3 regions of the Methylobacterium sp. Leaf85 genome follow, and region 2 is predicted to be linked to each of the others. Evidence: predicted binding sites of a transcription regulator. Region 2 holds the regulator's gene; each other region holds the start of a gene.
The links. The regulator LexA, encoded in region 2, represses DNA repair genes until DNA is damaged. The targets are predictions, from matches to a motif close to TGTTCNNNNTGTGTTCNG.
Positions count from the first base shown of each region.

Region 1: the regulator LexA is predicted to act here: its motif matches at 2,293-2,310, upstream of uvrA (excinuclease ABC subunit UvrA).
Region 3: the regulator LexA is predicted to act here: its motif matches at 1,986-2,003, upstream of ASF08_RS01110 (2'-5' RNA ligase family protein).

Region 1 covers NZ_LMME01000003.1:104,138-108,488, reverse strand. Annotated here, with positions in the region: gene ASF08_RS03880 (Crp/Fnr family transcriptional regulator) at 1-33, shown strand, start outside; gene ASF08_RS03875 (PAS domain-containing sensor histidine kinase) at 299-2,200, shown strand; gene uvrA (excinuclease ABC subunit UvrA) at 2,543-4,351, shown strand, end outside.
Region 2 covers NZ_LMME01000032.1:226,641-230,991, forward strand. Annotated here, with positions in the region: gene ASF08_RS18930 (ComEC/Rec2 family competence protein) at 1-1,849, shown strand, start outside; gene lexA (transcriptional repressor LexA) at 1,843-2,580, opposite strand; gene ASF08_RS18940 (GntR family transcriptional regulator) at 2,997-3,689, opposite strand; gene oxc (oxalyl-CoA decarboxylase) at 4,349-4,351, shown strand, end outside.
Region 3 covers NZ_LMME01000001.1:237,790-242,140, reverse strand. Annotated here, with positions in the region: gene ASF08_RS01120 (RNA pyrophosphohydrolase) at 1-507, opposite strand, end outside; gene ASF08_RS01115 (phosphatase PAP2 family protein) at 628-1,386, opposite strand; gene ASF08_RS01110 (2'-5' RNA ligase family protein) at 1,422-1,958, opposite strand; gene ASF08_RS01105 (glutathione S-transferase family protein) at 2,064-3,041, shown strand; gene ASF08_RS01100 (hypothetical protein) at 3,101-3,577, shown strand; gene ASF08_RS01095 (thioredoxin family protein) at 3,748-4,351, shown strand, end outside.

The DNA of each region.
Region 1 (4,351 bases), on a different contig from region 2:
GACGATTCCGTCCGTGCGGCGGAATCCGTCTGATTCCGGGATGGTGGAGCGCCGCGGGAGTGGACGAGGCGTGCCGCTCCGGTGGAGACTTGCCGGGCTCAGTCTCCGATCTCATATCCGTGACGGAAAGCGTGGGGGCAACTTGCGAAATCTGACGGCGAGACTTGTTCGCCGCAAGATCTGACCGCATCTGATGGAACGGCGACCGCCCGTGTCTGACCCGAATACGATGACCATTGCGAAAGTCCCGTCACCCCGCCGGGGGAGCCGTCGCGATCCTTCATCGCCGGTGCCGGCCATGGCCGTCGGCGACAGGCGGGACGGTGTCGGTGCGAATGCCGACGGCGACAAGCCGTGCCGTGAGCGGAACTCCATCGACGAGCGCTACCGGCTGGTGGCCAAGGCGACCAACGACGTCGTCTGGGACTGGGATCTGGAGCACGACGCCATCGTGTGGAACGAGGCGCTCGAGACGTCCTATGGCTGGCCGCCCGGCCATGTCGGCCCGGGCTCCGCCTGGTGGCTCGGCAACATCCATCCCGACGACAGGGGCGCGGTCTCCGCCGGCCTGAACGCCGTCTTCGAAGGGCGCTCGGACCTGTGGAGCCATCAATACCGCTTCCTGAAGGGCGGCGGTGGCTACGCGGACGTGCTGGATCGCGCGTATCTCGTGCGTGACGCTTCGGGCATCCCGCTGCGGATGGTCGGTGCGATGCTCGACATCACCGTGCGAACCCAGTTGGAGGCACAGTTCCGCGCGGTGTTCGAGGGCGCGAATATCGGGATCGTCCAGTTCGATCCCCGCAGCGTTCTGGCGCTCCGGGTCAACGCCAAGCTCTGCGAGATCTGGGGCGCGCCGGAATCCGAGATCGTCGGGTGCTCCCTCGCCCAATGGACGCCCGCCGAGGATGCGGGCGAGCGCGAGGCCCTTCACCGGCGCCTGGCCACCGGCGAGACCCTGCAGGACCGTTTCGAGAAGCGCTATCGCCGGCGGGACGGGCGGCTCATCTGGGCGCGGGTCAACCTGGTCTCGCAGACTCTCGGCGACGAAGTCCACGCCATGGCGATGATCGAGGACATCACCGAGGAAAAGCGCGCGGATGCACGCCGTGACGCGCTCTTGAGCCTCGGCGACCGCCTGCGCGAGCTGCGCTCGAACGCCGAAGTCGTGGCGATGACGGCGGAGATCCTGGGCCGGACCCTGGCCACGACGCGGGCCGGCTACGGCATGGTCGACCTGCCGGCCGGACTGGTGACGGTGGCGCATTCGTGGTCGTCCGACGGACAGGTCTTTCCGAGCCAGACCCTGCCGCTGGACGAGTATCCCGCCAGCATCGCCAGCCTGCGGCGCGGAGAGGTGCTCGCGGTGCCCGACCTCGCCTCCGCGCCCGAACTCGACACGGATGCGGCCCTCTACATCGCCCAGGGCGTCCGGGCGGTGATCTCCGTCCCCCTGCTCCGGCGCGGCCGCCTCGTCGGCGTGCTCTACGCGACGGAGGCGTCGCCGCGCGCCTGGACCCAGAACGAGATCGATTTCGTCCGTGACGTGGCGGAGCGGGCCTGGAGCGGGCTGACCCGGATCGAGGCGGACGAGCAGCAGCGCATCCTCAACCGCGAACTCAGCCATCGCATGAAGAACACCCTGGCGATGGTTCAGGCGATCGCCTCGCAGAGCCTGCGCAACGTCACCGACATCGAGGCTGCCAAGCATGCGCTCGCCGCGCGCCTGATCGCCCTGGGCAAGGCCCACGACATCCTGCTGACCGGACAGCGGGAGAGCGCGGAGATGGCGGCGGTGCTGACGAGCGCCCTGTCGCTGCACGACGACCAGCAGCCCGGCCGGTTCCACCTGTCGGGTCCCGACATCGTCATCGGCTCGAAGGCGGCGTTGTCCCTCGCCCTGATGATGCACGAACTCGCCACCAATGCCGCCAAGTACGGCGCCCTCTCCCGGCCTGACGGCCGCGTCACCGTGGCGTGGAGCGTGGTCGCGGCGGACGAGGACGACACGATCCACCTCACCTGGTCCGAGCGCGGCGGCCCGCCCGTGCAGCCCCCCACCCGGAAGGGCTTCGGCTCGCGCCTCATCGAGCGCGGCCTCGCCGGCGCGGTGGGCGGCGAGGTCTCCCTCGCCTACGAACCGGACGGCCTGGTGTGCCGGGTCATGGCGCCTCTGTCGGGGTTCCAGGGAAATTTCTAGCGGCGGAAAGCGTCCCGCTCGCGTGGCCGTTTCAATCGTGAAAGCTTCGCCGGGTTCCGGCCGGGGGCAAAATCCGACGCCGATATTGTAGCTGTACGCTTTTTGTTCTAGCTGGGTGACGGATATGCGTGGCGTGCGTCTTGCCCGCCCGGCCCGTGCGCCCGACATGGCGACCGGTGGCGGGGCCGTCGTCGTCGACCTCGCCGCATGACGTCCCGGAGACGATCGCCGCCGAGCGTCGTTGTCGACTGCCCGTTCCTGCAAGCCCTGCCGCCCAGGTCCTGCCGCCCAAGTCCTACCGCCCAAGTCCTGCCGCTCAAGCCCTGCCGCCGAAGAGACCCAATGGCCAAAGCAAAAGCCGCCGCCAAGACACCACGGGGCCTGAAGACCCAAGCCGCGCAGGCGCAGGAAGAGAGCGTCGAGGCGCGGATCGAGAAGCTGTTCGAGGGAAGCCCCGACCGTCGCGTCATCGCCGTGCGCGGCGCGCGCGAGCACAACCTCAAGAACATCGATCTCACGATCCCGCGCGACAAGCTCGTGGTCTTCACCGGCCTGTCGGGCTCGGGCAAGTCGTCGCTCGCCTTCGATACGATCTACGCCGAAGGCCAGCGCCGCTACGTCGAATCGCTCTCGGCCTATGCCCGACAGTTCCTCGAGATGATGTCGAAACCCGATGTCGATCAGATCGACGGGCTCTCCCCGGCCATCTCCATCGAGCAGAAGACGACGTCGAAGAACCCGCGCTCCACCGTGGGGACGGTGACCGAGATCTACGATTACATGCGCCTCCTCTGGGCGCGTGTCGGCATCCCCTATTCGCCTGCCACCGGCCTGCCGATCGAGAGCCAGACCGTGAGCCAGATGGTCGACCGTGTGCTGGCCCTGCCCGAGAAGAGCCGGCTCTATCTCCTCGCTCCCGTCGTCCGGGGTCGCAAGGGCGAGTACCGCAAGGAGATCGCCGAGTTCCAGAAGAAGGGCTTCCAGCGTCTTCGCATCGACGGCGAATACTACCCGATCGACGATGCGCCCAAGCTCGACAAGAAGCTCAAGCACGACATCGACGTGGTGGTGGACCGGCTCGTGGTTCGCGCCGACATCGCGGCGCGGCTGGCCGATTCCTTCGAGACCGCCCTGGAACTGGCCGACGGCATCGCGCTGATCGAATTCGCCGATCCGGCCGAGGGCGAGACCATCACCTTCTCGTCGCGCTTCGCCTGCCCGGTCTCCGGCTTCACCATCGCCGAGATCGAGCCGCGGCTGTTCTCGTTCAACAACCCGTTCGGCGCCTGCCCGACCTGCGGCGGCATCGGCCACGAGATGCGGATCGACCCCGAACTGGTGACCTCCGACGCCAAGCTCAGCCTCAAGCGCGGTGCCGTCGGCCCATGGGCGAAATCCACCTCGCCCTATTACGGCCAGACCCTCGACGCCCTGGCCAAACATTACGGCTTCAAGACCAGCGTGCCCTGGTCGGACCTTCCCGACACCGCACACAAGGTGATCCTCTACGGCTCCGGCCGCGAGTCGATCCGCTTTGCCTACAATGACGGCATGCGTGCCTACGAGGTGAACAAGCCGTTCGAGGGCGTCATCCCGAACCTGGAGCGGCGCTACAAGGAGACCGAAAGCGATGCGTCCCGCGACGACATCGCCCGTTTCATGAGCGAGACGCCCTGCGCCTCCTGCGGCGGCAAGCGCCTCAAGATCGAGGCCCTGGCGGTGAAGGTCGCCATGCAGGACATCGGCGACGTCACCGCGCTCTCCGTGCGCGAGGCGCATCGCTGGTTCTCCGAACTGTCGGAGAAGCTGACGCCGAAGCAGAACGAGATCGCCTTCCGCATCCTCAAGGAAATCCGCGACCGGCTCACCTTCCTCGTCGATGTCGGACTCGATTATCTCACCCTGGCGCGCGGTTCGGGCTCGCTCTCCGGCGGCGAGAGCCAGCGCATCCGCCTCGCCTCGCAGATCGGCTCCGGTCTCACGGGGGTGCTCTACGTCCTCGACGAGCCCTCCATCGGCCTGCACCAGCGCGACAACGAGCGCCTGCTCGGCACGCTGAAGCGCCTGCGCGACCTCGGCAATTCGGTGATCGTGGTCGAGCACGACGAGGACGCGATCCTCCAGGCCGATTACGTGGTCGATGTCGGCCCC
Region 2 (4,351 bases):
CGACGAGCGGGAGGTCGGTGCGCGGCTCATCGTCCTCGTGGAGAGTTTCGGCACCCTGACGCCGGATCGCCGGCCGACGCGGGTTCGCGTGTCCTACAAAAAGGCGCTCACCCTGAAGCCCGGCGATTACATCTCGGCGACGGCGCGGCTCCTGCCCCCGCCCGAGGCGGCCCGGCCCGGCGGATACGATTTCGCGCGCGATGCCTACTTTCGCGGGATCGGCGCCGTCGGCTCTCTCGTGGGCAAGATCGAGGTGAAGCCTCCGCCGAGACCCTTGCCCTGGCAGGTCTCGCTCGCCGCTGCCGTGGACGATGCGCGCAACGCGCTGACCCGGCGGATCACCGATGCCAATGGCGGGCAGGCCGGCGCGGTGGCCGCGGCCCTGGTGACGGGCAAGCGCGGCCTCATCAATGCCGAGACCAACGATGTCCTGCGCGCGGCGGGGATCTACCACGTGGTCTCGATTTCCGGGCTCCACATGGTACTCGCCGCCGGAGTGGTGTTCTGGCTCGTTCGCGCGCTCCTCGCCCTCGTCCCGGGCCTCGCCCTCATCTGGCCGATCAAGAAGATCGCCGCCGGTTTCGCCATGGTCGGCGTCACCGCCTATTGCGTCTTCTCGGGCTGGGACATCGCCGCCGAGCGATCGCTCATCATGACCCTCGTGATGCTGGGCGCGATCCTCGTAGATCGTCCCGCGCTCAGCATGCGCAACCTCGCCCTGGCCGCGCTGATCGCCCTCGCGCGCGAGCCCGACGGGCTACTCGGCCCGAGCTTCCAAATGTCCTTCGGCGCGGTGGCCGGCCTCATCGCCTGCGCGGGCACGCTCAATCGTTGGATGCCGCCACGCGAAGGCGCCAGTCTCTTGGCCCGCGCATGGCGGTTCCTCACCGTCGCGGTCCTCGGCACCTTGGCGACGACCATGGTCGCCCAGATCGCGACGGCGCCGTTCGCGACCTATCATTTCCAGACCGTCCAGCCGTTCGGCATCGTCGGCAACGCGCTGACCTTGCCCCTCGTATCTCTGGCGGTGATGCCGGCGGCGGTGCTCGGAATCCTCGCCTATCCCTTTGCCCTCGATCAGCCGGTCTGGTGGGCGATGGGGCTCGCGGTACGGGGGATGCTCACGATCTCCGGGTGGATCAGCGGGTTTGGCCACGCCACCCTCGTCGTGCCGGCCTATGGCAGCACGGCCCTCTGCCTGCTGGCCCTCGCCCTGCTCCTGCTGACGCTCCCCGTGTCGGGGCTGCGCTGGATCGGCCTCGCTCCGGCCGCCCTCGGCATCGCGCTCGCCGCCACGCCACCTCGCTACGACCTCTATATCGACCGGGAGGGTGGGGGCGCGGCCCTGCGCGACCCAGACGGCCGGCTCGCAATCCTCGGAAACCCGCCCGCCTTCGTCCTCGAACAATGGCTCAAGGCGGACGGCGATTCTCGGAAGGCCGGTGCCGTATCCGTCTCCACGAAAGGCCGTTGCGATGCGGTCGGCTGCACCGCAGGGACGGAGACACGGCGCATCGTGGCGCTCGTCAAGGACAAGCGAGCCTTTACCGAGGATTGTGAGAGGGCAAGCATCATCATAGCCCGCCGCGACGCTCCCAAAGGATGCCGCGTCGGCCTCATCGTCGATCGGGCGTTCCTGGCGGAGCGGGGGGCGACAGCAGTTCGCTTCGGGCCGGACGGTCCTGTCGCGACATCGGCACGCTCGCCGAACGTCCGGCCTCCGTGGCGGCGGGTCATGGCCGAGGCCTCGCCTGTGCACTCGACACCGGCCGAGACCGCGAAACTACAGGATCCCGAGATCGACGAAGGCGATCCATTGCCGGACACACCCTCGGACCGGCCTCAGTAGCGGCGGACGAGGCTGACCAGGCGACCCTGGATCTGTACACGGTCGGGACCCAGCACCCTCGTCTCATAGGCGGGGTTGGCGGCCTCCAGGGCGATGGAGGAACCGCGACGACGCAGGCGTTTCAGGGTGGCTTCCTCATCGTCGATGAGGGCCACGATGATGTCCCCCGTATTCGCGGTGTCCTGCTTCTTGATCACCACCAGATCGCCATCGAGAATACCCGCTTCGATCATCGAATCGCCGCGCACCTCGAGGGCATAATGCTCGCCCCCCGACAGGAAGTCGGGAGACAACGTGACCGAGTGACTTTGGTTCTGGATCGCCGAGATCGGCGTACCGGCCGCGATCCGACCCATGACCGGGATGGTGATGGCCCGTCCGCTCTCGTCCTGAGCCTGGGTCGTCGGCGGGCGCATGGATGGCGTCGCCTTGGACCGTCCGCCTTCGACGACGCTGGGCGTAAAGCGGCGGACTTCGCCGGCGGGAGCCGGCTTCGGCGCGGGGGCGCCGGTCAGGCTTTCGGGCATCCGGATCACCTCGATCGCCCTGGCCCTATTCGGCAGGCGCCGCAGGAACCCGCGCTCTTCAAGGGCCGTGATCAGCCGGTGGATGCCCGATTTCGACTTGAGATCGAGCGCGTCCTTCATCTCGTCGAACGAGGGCGGGACACCACTCCCCTGCATCCGTTGCTGAATGAATTGGAGAAGATCCAGCTGCTTACGCGTCAACATACAGATCACTCTTCCACTGAAGCCAATGGCCGCGACTAACGCCGCTGAAACAAAACACGAACACGGTAGACGTTCTGGAAGTGTTCTGCAAGGGTTCCGTTAACGCGGTGGTAGAGTTTGTTCCTGGGCGGACATTCGCCGGCATCCCGGCGCCGGAGCCCGGCTGGCGGTTCGCGCCTCGCAAGTCGGCTCCATCCCGACGACATCCCACCCCGAGGGCCGATCGCCTCGGCGTGGTCGTTCAATAGCGACGGTGCTACCGGTCGCTGGCTTCGCCGCAGAATCGGGGATTCGTTTCGATCACTGTGACGGATCGGCGAGCCGATACAGACGCTTCGATCCGACCGAAGCCGGCTGTCTCGTCTCGTTCGCCGACATTGGCGGTCGCAGCGACCGGAAACCGGCGACGATGCCGTTCAGTCGAGATAGTCGCCGTACTTCTCGACATGGTTGGCCAGGCCGAGGCCGTGCTCGCGCACCAGGCGTTCGGCAAGTTCCGCGTCGCGCGCCTCCAGCGCCTTGATGATCGCCACGTGTTCCTTGATCGAGTTGGCGGCACGGTCGCCCTGGCGCATGGCCGTGTTGCGGATGCCGCGAACGTGCATGAGCAGATTGCTGGTGATATCCTTGATGACGTCGCACTGGCCCAGCGAAATGATCTTCTGGTGGAAGCGGATATTGGCTTCCGAATACTCGTCGAGATGATCCGACGGACGACCCTCGTAAAATTCCGGGAAATGCTCGCGCAGGCAGTGTAACTGCTCGTCTGTGGCTCGCTCGCAGGCGAGGCGAGCGGCCATGCTCTCCAGGGCCGACCAGGCCTGGATCATGCTGACGATCTCCTTCTTCGACTTCTTGATCACGAAGACGCCGCGCCGGGCCTCGAACCGTACGAAACCTTCCTGCTCGAGTACCGTCAGCGCTTCGCGCACCGGGGTGCGGCTCACTCCCAGGTTGAGAGACAGCTTCCTCTCGTCGAGCCTCACCTCCTCGCGCTGATTATAGATGTTCATATTCGTGATTGCTTCCTTGAGCGCGTCGTAGGCCAATGCACGCAAGCTCGAAGTCGCAACGATGGGCTTTACTTGAAACGTATCCGTCTTAACCATTTTCGACACCTAGAATGATTTCAACTCGCACACAGGGTCGAGCACACTTGGTGTGAAGCATGCCAAACCCGCGTTCAAAATACAAGGAACGCTTCGGGGCAAAGAAATCCTTCAACACAAGAATAGTGGCATCTCTTGTCCTAGCAATCCGGAGGACATGCATTCGGTCGTTGGAGCCGCGTCGATGCCGCACTCGCCATCGTCTCGTTCGTTTCAGTGCCGCGCATTCGCTGAAGCCCGACCAAACCGGCAAGATCATGCAAAACCGTTTGACAGTTGGTATTTGGTATGCCACCAATTGTCGAGAGATGCGGAGGGTTATCCGACTGTAACGCGGCCTGAGCGCGGTCGTGATGAGGCTTCGGCGGATTGGCGGTGGCATCACAGCACGCTGTCGACGTAGGGACACGCATTATAACGCATTACGTTCCGTAGCCCTTCGGTCGGGAGGTTTACGGACGGTCTTCAAGATAAGCATGAGCTGTTTGCTTGAGGAGGTCATAATTTTTTCGGTCTGACTTAAGAAAAATACGGGTTCGCCGAGACGTGCGGCCGTGGACGCCCCCGCCGCCCCACGATGGGGACGTCACCTCATCGGCTCGCCTGCCCAGCGGGTCACAAATCATAACAAAACAGCAAAGAACCAGGGAGAGAACACGATG
Region 3 (4,351 bases), on a different contig from region 2:
CACGGCCTCGTAGACGGGCCGCTTGAACGGCACGATGAGGTCGGCCAACCCGTCCATCTCTTCCCAACGCCAGGCATCGAACTCGGATTTGTGCAAGCCGCCGCCGGGTGAAAGCACGTCGATCTCGGTCTCGTCCCCGACGAGACCGAAAGCGAACCACTTCTGCGTCTGTCCGCGATACCGGCCCTTCCAGGCCTGTTTCAGTACGGCGGGCGGCAGATCGTAGGCGAGCCAGCCGGGTGTCTCCCCGAGGAGTACGACCGAACCGGCCGAGACGTTGGTTTCCTCGTGCAGTTCCCGCAAGGCCGCCGCGAGAGGATCTTCGCCCTCATCGATCCCACCCTGCGGCATCTGCCAGGCGCGGTCTCCTTGCACATGCTCCGGCCCCGCCTCCTGACGGCGACGGCCGATGAAGACGCTCCCCCGGGGAGCGATCAGCATGATGCCGACGCAGGGCCGATACGGCAGGTCGGGTTCGGGCACGGTGAGCTTCATCGGCGGGACCATAGGTCAGGGCAGCGATGGGCCGCAATGCGGCAAGGGGCAGTTCACGATGGGATCGCGTGAAGAGCGTTCCCCTCGCGCCGCCCGCCGGACTCACTCTGCCAACAAAACCTTCGGGCAAGGTCAGCCCGGCGGAGGATCGGGGGACTCGACCTCGCCTCTTCGCTGAAGGATCAGCGCCATGAACCAGCACAGGGAGGCCCAGGCCGCGCCGATACACCAGCCGGCGAGCACGTCGCTCGGCCAGTGCACACCGAGATAGATCCGGCTCACCCCAACGATGAGCGTCATCCCGACACCGAGAAGGAGGATCAGGACCTTCACCGCACGGTTCTGGTCCACGCGGGCCAGCAATGTCGCCAGGGTGAGGTAGGCGATGGCCGACATCATCGCGTGGCCGCTGGGGAAGCTCGCGGTGAACACGTCCATGCCGTGGGGGACGAGATCCGGCCGCGGCCGATGGTAGAACATCTTCAACACCGTCGAGACGAGCAATCCCCCGCCGATGGCGCCCAGCACGAAGGCGGCGATGCGGTGCCGCCGGGTGAGCGCCAGATAGGCGACCGCGCTCAGGGTCACGAAGGTGATGGTGAAGACGCTGCCGAGTCCCGTGATGTCGCGCATCGTCTCCTCGAGCCAGCGAGGCCCGATCGGGTCCGACAGGTCGGCGGGGTTGCGCAGGGCAAGCAGGATCTTGCGGTCGAGCGCTTCGGTGGAGCCCTCCCCGACCTCGTCGGCGAGGAAGAAGAAGGCGTAGCCGAGGAAGCTCACGCCCAGCAGCGCCACGAGGGGGCCGACCTCGTTGAGGCGCAGGCGGAGCCACAGGGCCGTGGCGTGGCTGAACAGCGGATGCTGGAGATAGGTCGGGAGCGGCGCCTTCATGCTGCTGTCTTCGTCATCGGTTCGTCGTCCCTCGATCATCGATGCCGCCCGAAGGCGAAGCGTCCCCGCTGTTGCCACGGCCCGCCAAGGTAGCGCCAGAGGATCAGCCCCGGCGAGGTGAAGCTGAACGGTTCGAAATCGCGCTCCAGCGTATGATGCAGGGTGCGGGCGACGTCCGGCGCGACCTTGTTCTGGACGGTGACGTGGGGCCGCCATCCCTGCCGGTCCTGTGCGGTCAGCACATCCGCGTAACGCCGGGCGATCTCGTCCCGAAGCCGGGACAGGGCGTCGGAGACGAGGGCGAAGGCGACGCCGCGGCCCATGAAGCGAAGTTCGGTGACGGCGACCTCCGCCGGTTCACGCTCCGCCGTGAGTTCGGAAAGGGTCACGGCGATCCCCTCCTCCTCCAGGCCCGGCAGGTGGTGGAACAGGGTGGCATGGGCCGGGATGACGTTGAGCTTCTGCGGGAAATGCCGCCGTCTCAACCCGTCGAAATGCCAGAAAGTCTCCGGGTCCATCTCCAGGGTAAGGATCAGCGGATCGGCCGTGGGCGCGTCGGGCAAGGTACTCATCGCCGGCAAACCGTGCGGATGCAGACCTGTTCCCGCTATTTTGCTCTTTCCGACAAGCCACACATGGCTCATCTCGCTATCGGCGGGTCTGGTGGGAGACGACGGATGGGATTGCTTGTCGACGGCACCTGGCAGGATACCTGGTACGACACGAAGGACACCGGCGGCCGGTTCAAGCGAACGGATGCCAAGTTCCGCAACTGGGTCACCGCCGACGGCGAGCCCGGCCCGTCGGGCGAGGGCGGATTTCGCGGGGAGGCCGACCGCTATCACCTCTACGTCTCGCTTTCCTGCCCCTGGGCGCACCGCGCCCTCATCGTGCGCGCGCTGAAGGGGCTGGAGGAGGCGATCACGGTCTCGGTAGTCGATCCGCATATGGGATCGGAAGGCTGGGTCTTTAGCGATTCACCGGGCGCCACACCCGACACGGTGAACGGCGCGAACCGACTCTACGAGGTCTATCTGAAGGCAGTGCCGGACTTCACCGGTCGCGTCACCGTCCCCGTCCTCTGGGACCAGCAGCGCCGCACTATCGTCTCGAACGAATCGTCCGAGATCATCCGCATGTTGAACGACGCGTTCGGCGGCACCGGACCCGACCTCTATCCGGAAGCCCTGCGCGACGAGATCGATGCGGTGAACGCCCGCGTGTACGATGCCGTCAACAACGGGGTGTACAAGGCCGGCTTCGCGACGACCCAGGACGCCTACGAGGAAGCCTTCGACGCCCTGTTCGCCGAACTCGATTCCCTCGACGAGCGGCTGGGCAAGGCCCGCTACCTGTGCGGCGCGACGCTGACCGAGGCCGACATCCGCCTATTCACCACTCTGGTGCGGTTCGATCCGGTCTATGTCGGGCACTTCAAGTGCAACCTGCGCCGGATCGCCGACTATCCGAACCTCTCGCACTACCTGCGCGACCTCTACACCCTGCCCGGCATCGCCGGCACGGTGAACCTCATCCACATCAAGCAGCACTATTACGGGAGTCATCCGAGCCTGAATCCGACGGGGATCGTGCCGAAAGGTCCAGAGCTCGATCTCGACGCTCCCAACGACAGGGCGTTACGCTTCGGAACATGAGGCCGCGACCTTCGCGACATTGCCCTCGACAGATCCGACGACGGACATACATCAGCGCCATGAAGACACCATCCGCCCTCATCCTTCCCGCCCTCGCCGTCCTTGTCGCCTTGGCAAGTCCTGCGGGCGCCCAGACTGCGATCAAGCTCGAGGGCACATGCGAGAAGCTGATCGTGGCGGGATTGGACGTGACCCAGAACTGCAAGGACACGATGATGAACACCGTGTCCCGCAACCGGACGAGTTTCGACTTCTCCGCCTGGGACGGCCGCTCCCTGAGCTTCAGCGGCAGTGGGGCACAACAGGAGCGGACGGAGGAAACGGACGCTCTGCAGCCGATCAATCTCGTCGTTCCCGGCGAGAAGACCGACGAGGGCGTGGTTCGCGGACCGCTAGCGGCTGTCGGGTCGTGCAGCTTCAGCAACCCGCAGGAAGGCAAGACCGCGATCACCTGCGAGGCGACCTCGGCCAAGGGACGCTATGAGGCCCGTTTCGTCACGGACGCGAAAACGCCCCCCGGCGCGCCGAAACCCTGAGGCGGTGGTGCTGCGAGACGGCCGAAGCGCTTAGAGGCCGGGATGGTGTGAATAGCCCGAGTACCGCTCTGGTCCAGTTGATCCGGGGCGCCCATCTAGGGCTTGGACGAATCTGATCGGCCACCGGCGGCATCCGTTCCGTCGATCCGAGTGCGAGAGTTGAGGATGGCATGCTGAACGACGTTTCCACCGCCGGGGCGAGCCCCGCCGGCGGTCCCGCGAACCTCATCAAGGACGTCACCACCGCGACGTTTCGCGACGAGGTCATCACTGCCTCCCTGCAGCAGCCGGTTCTGGTGGATTTCTGGGCGACATGGTGCGGCCCCTGCAAGCAGCTGACTCCCTTGCTGGAGAAGGCCGTGACCGCCGCCAAGGGCGCCGTCATCCTCGCCAAGGTGAATATCGACGAGAATCCGGCGATCTGGTCGCAGATCAGCCAGCAGCTCGGGCTGCAATCGATCCCGGCCGTCATCGCCATCGACAAGGGACGTCCCGTGGACGGGTTCGTCGGGGCGCTGCCGGAAAGCGAGATCAAGGAATTCATCGCCAGGCTCACAGGTCCCGCCGGCCCGACGCCGGTGGAGGCGATGATGGCCGAGGCCGAAGCGGCCCTCGGCGAAGGCGACATGGCAGGGGCGTCCGAACTCTATGCCGCCGTCCTCGGGCAGGAGCCGGAGAACCTCGTGGCCCTGGCTGCCCTCGCGAAGATCCAACTCGATTCAGGCGAGGTCGCCAACGCGCGCCAGATTCTCGACATGGCGCCGCCAGAGAAGG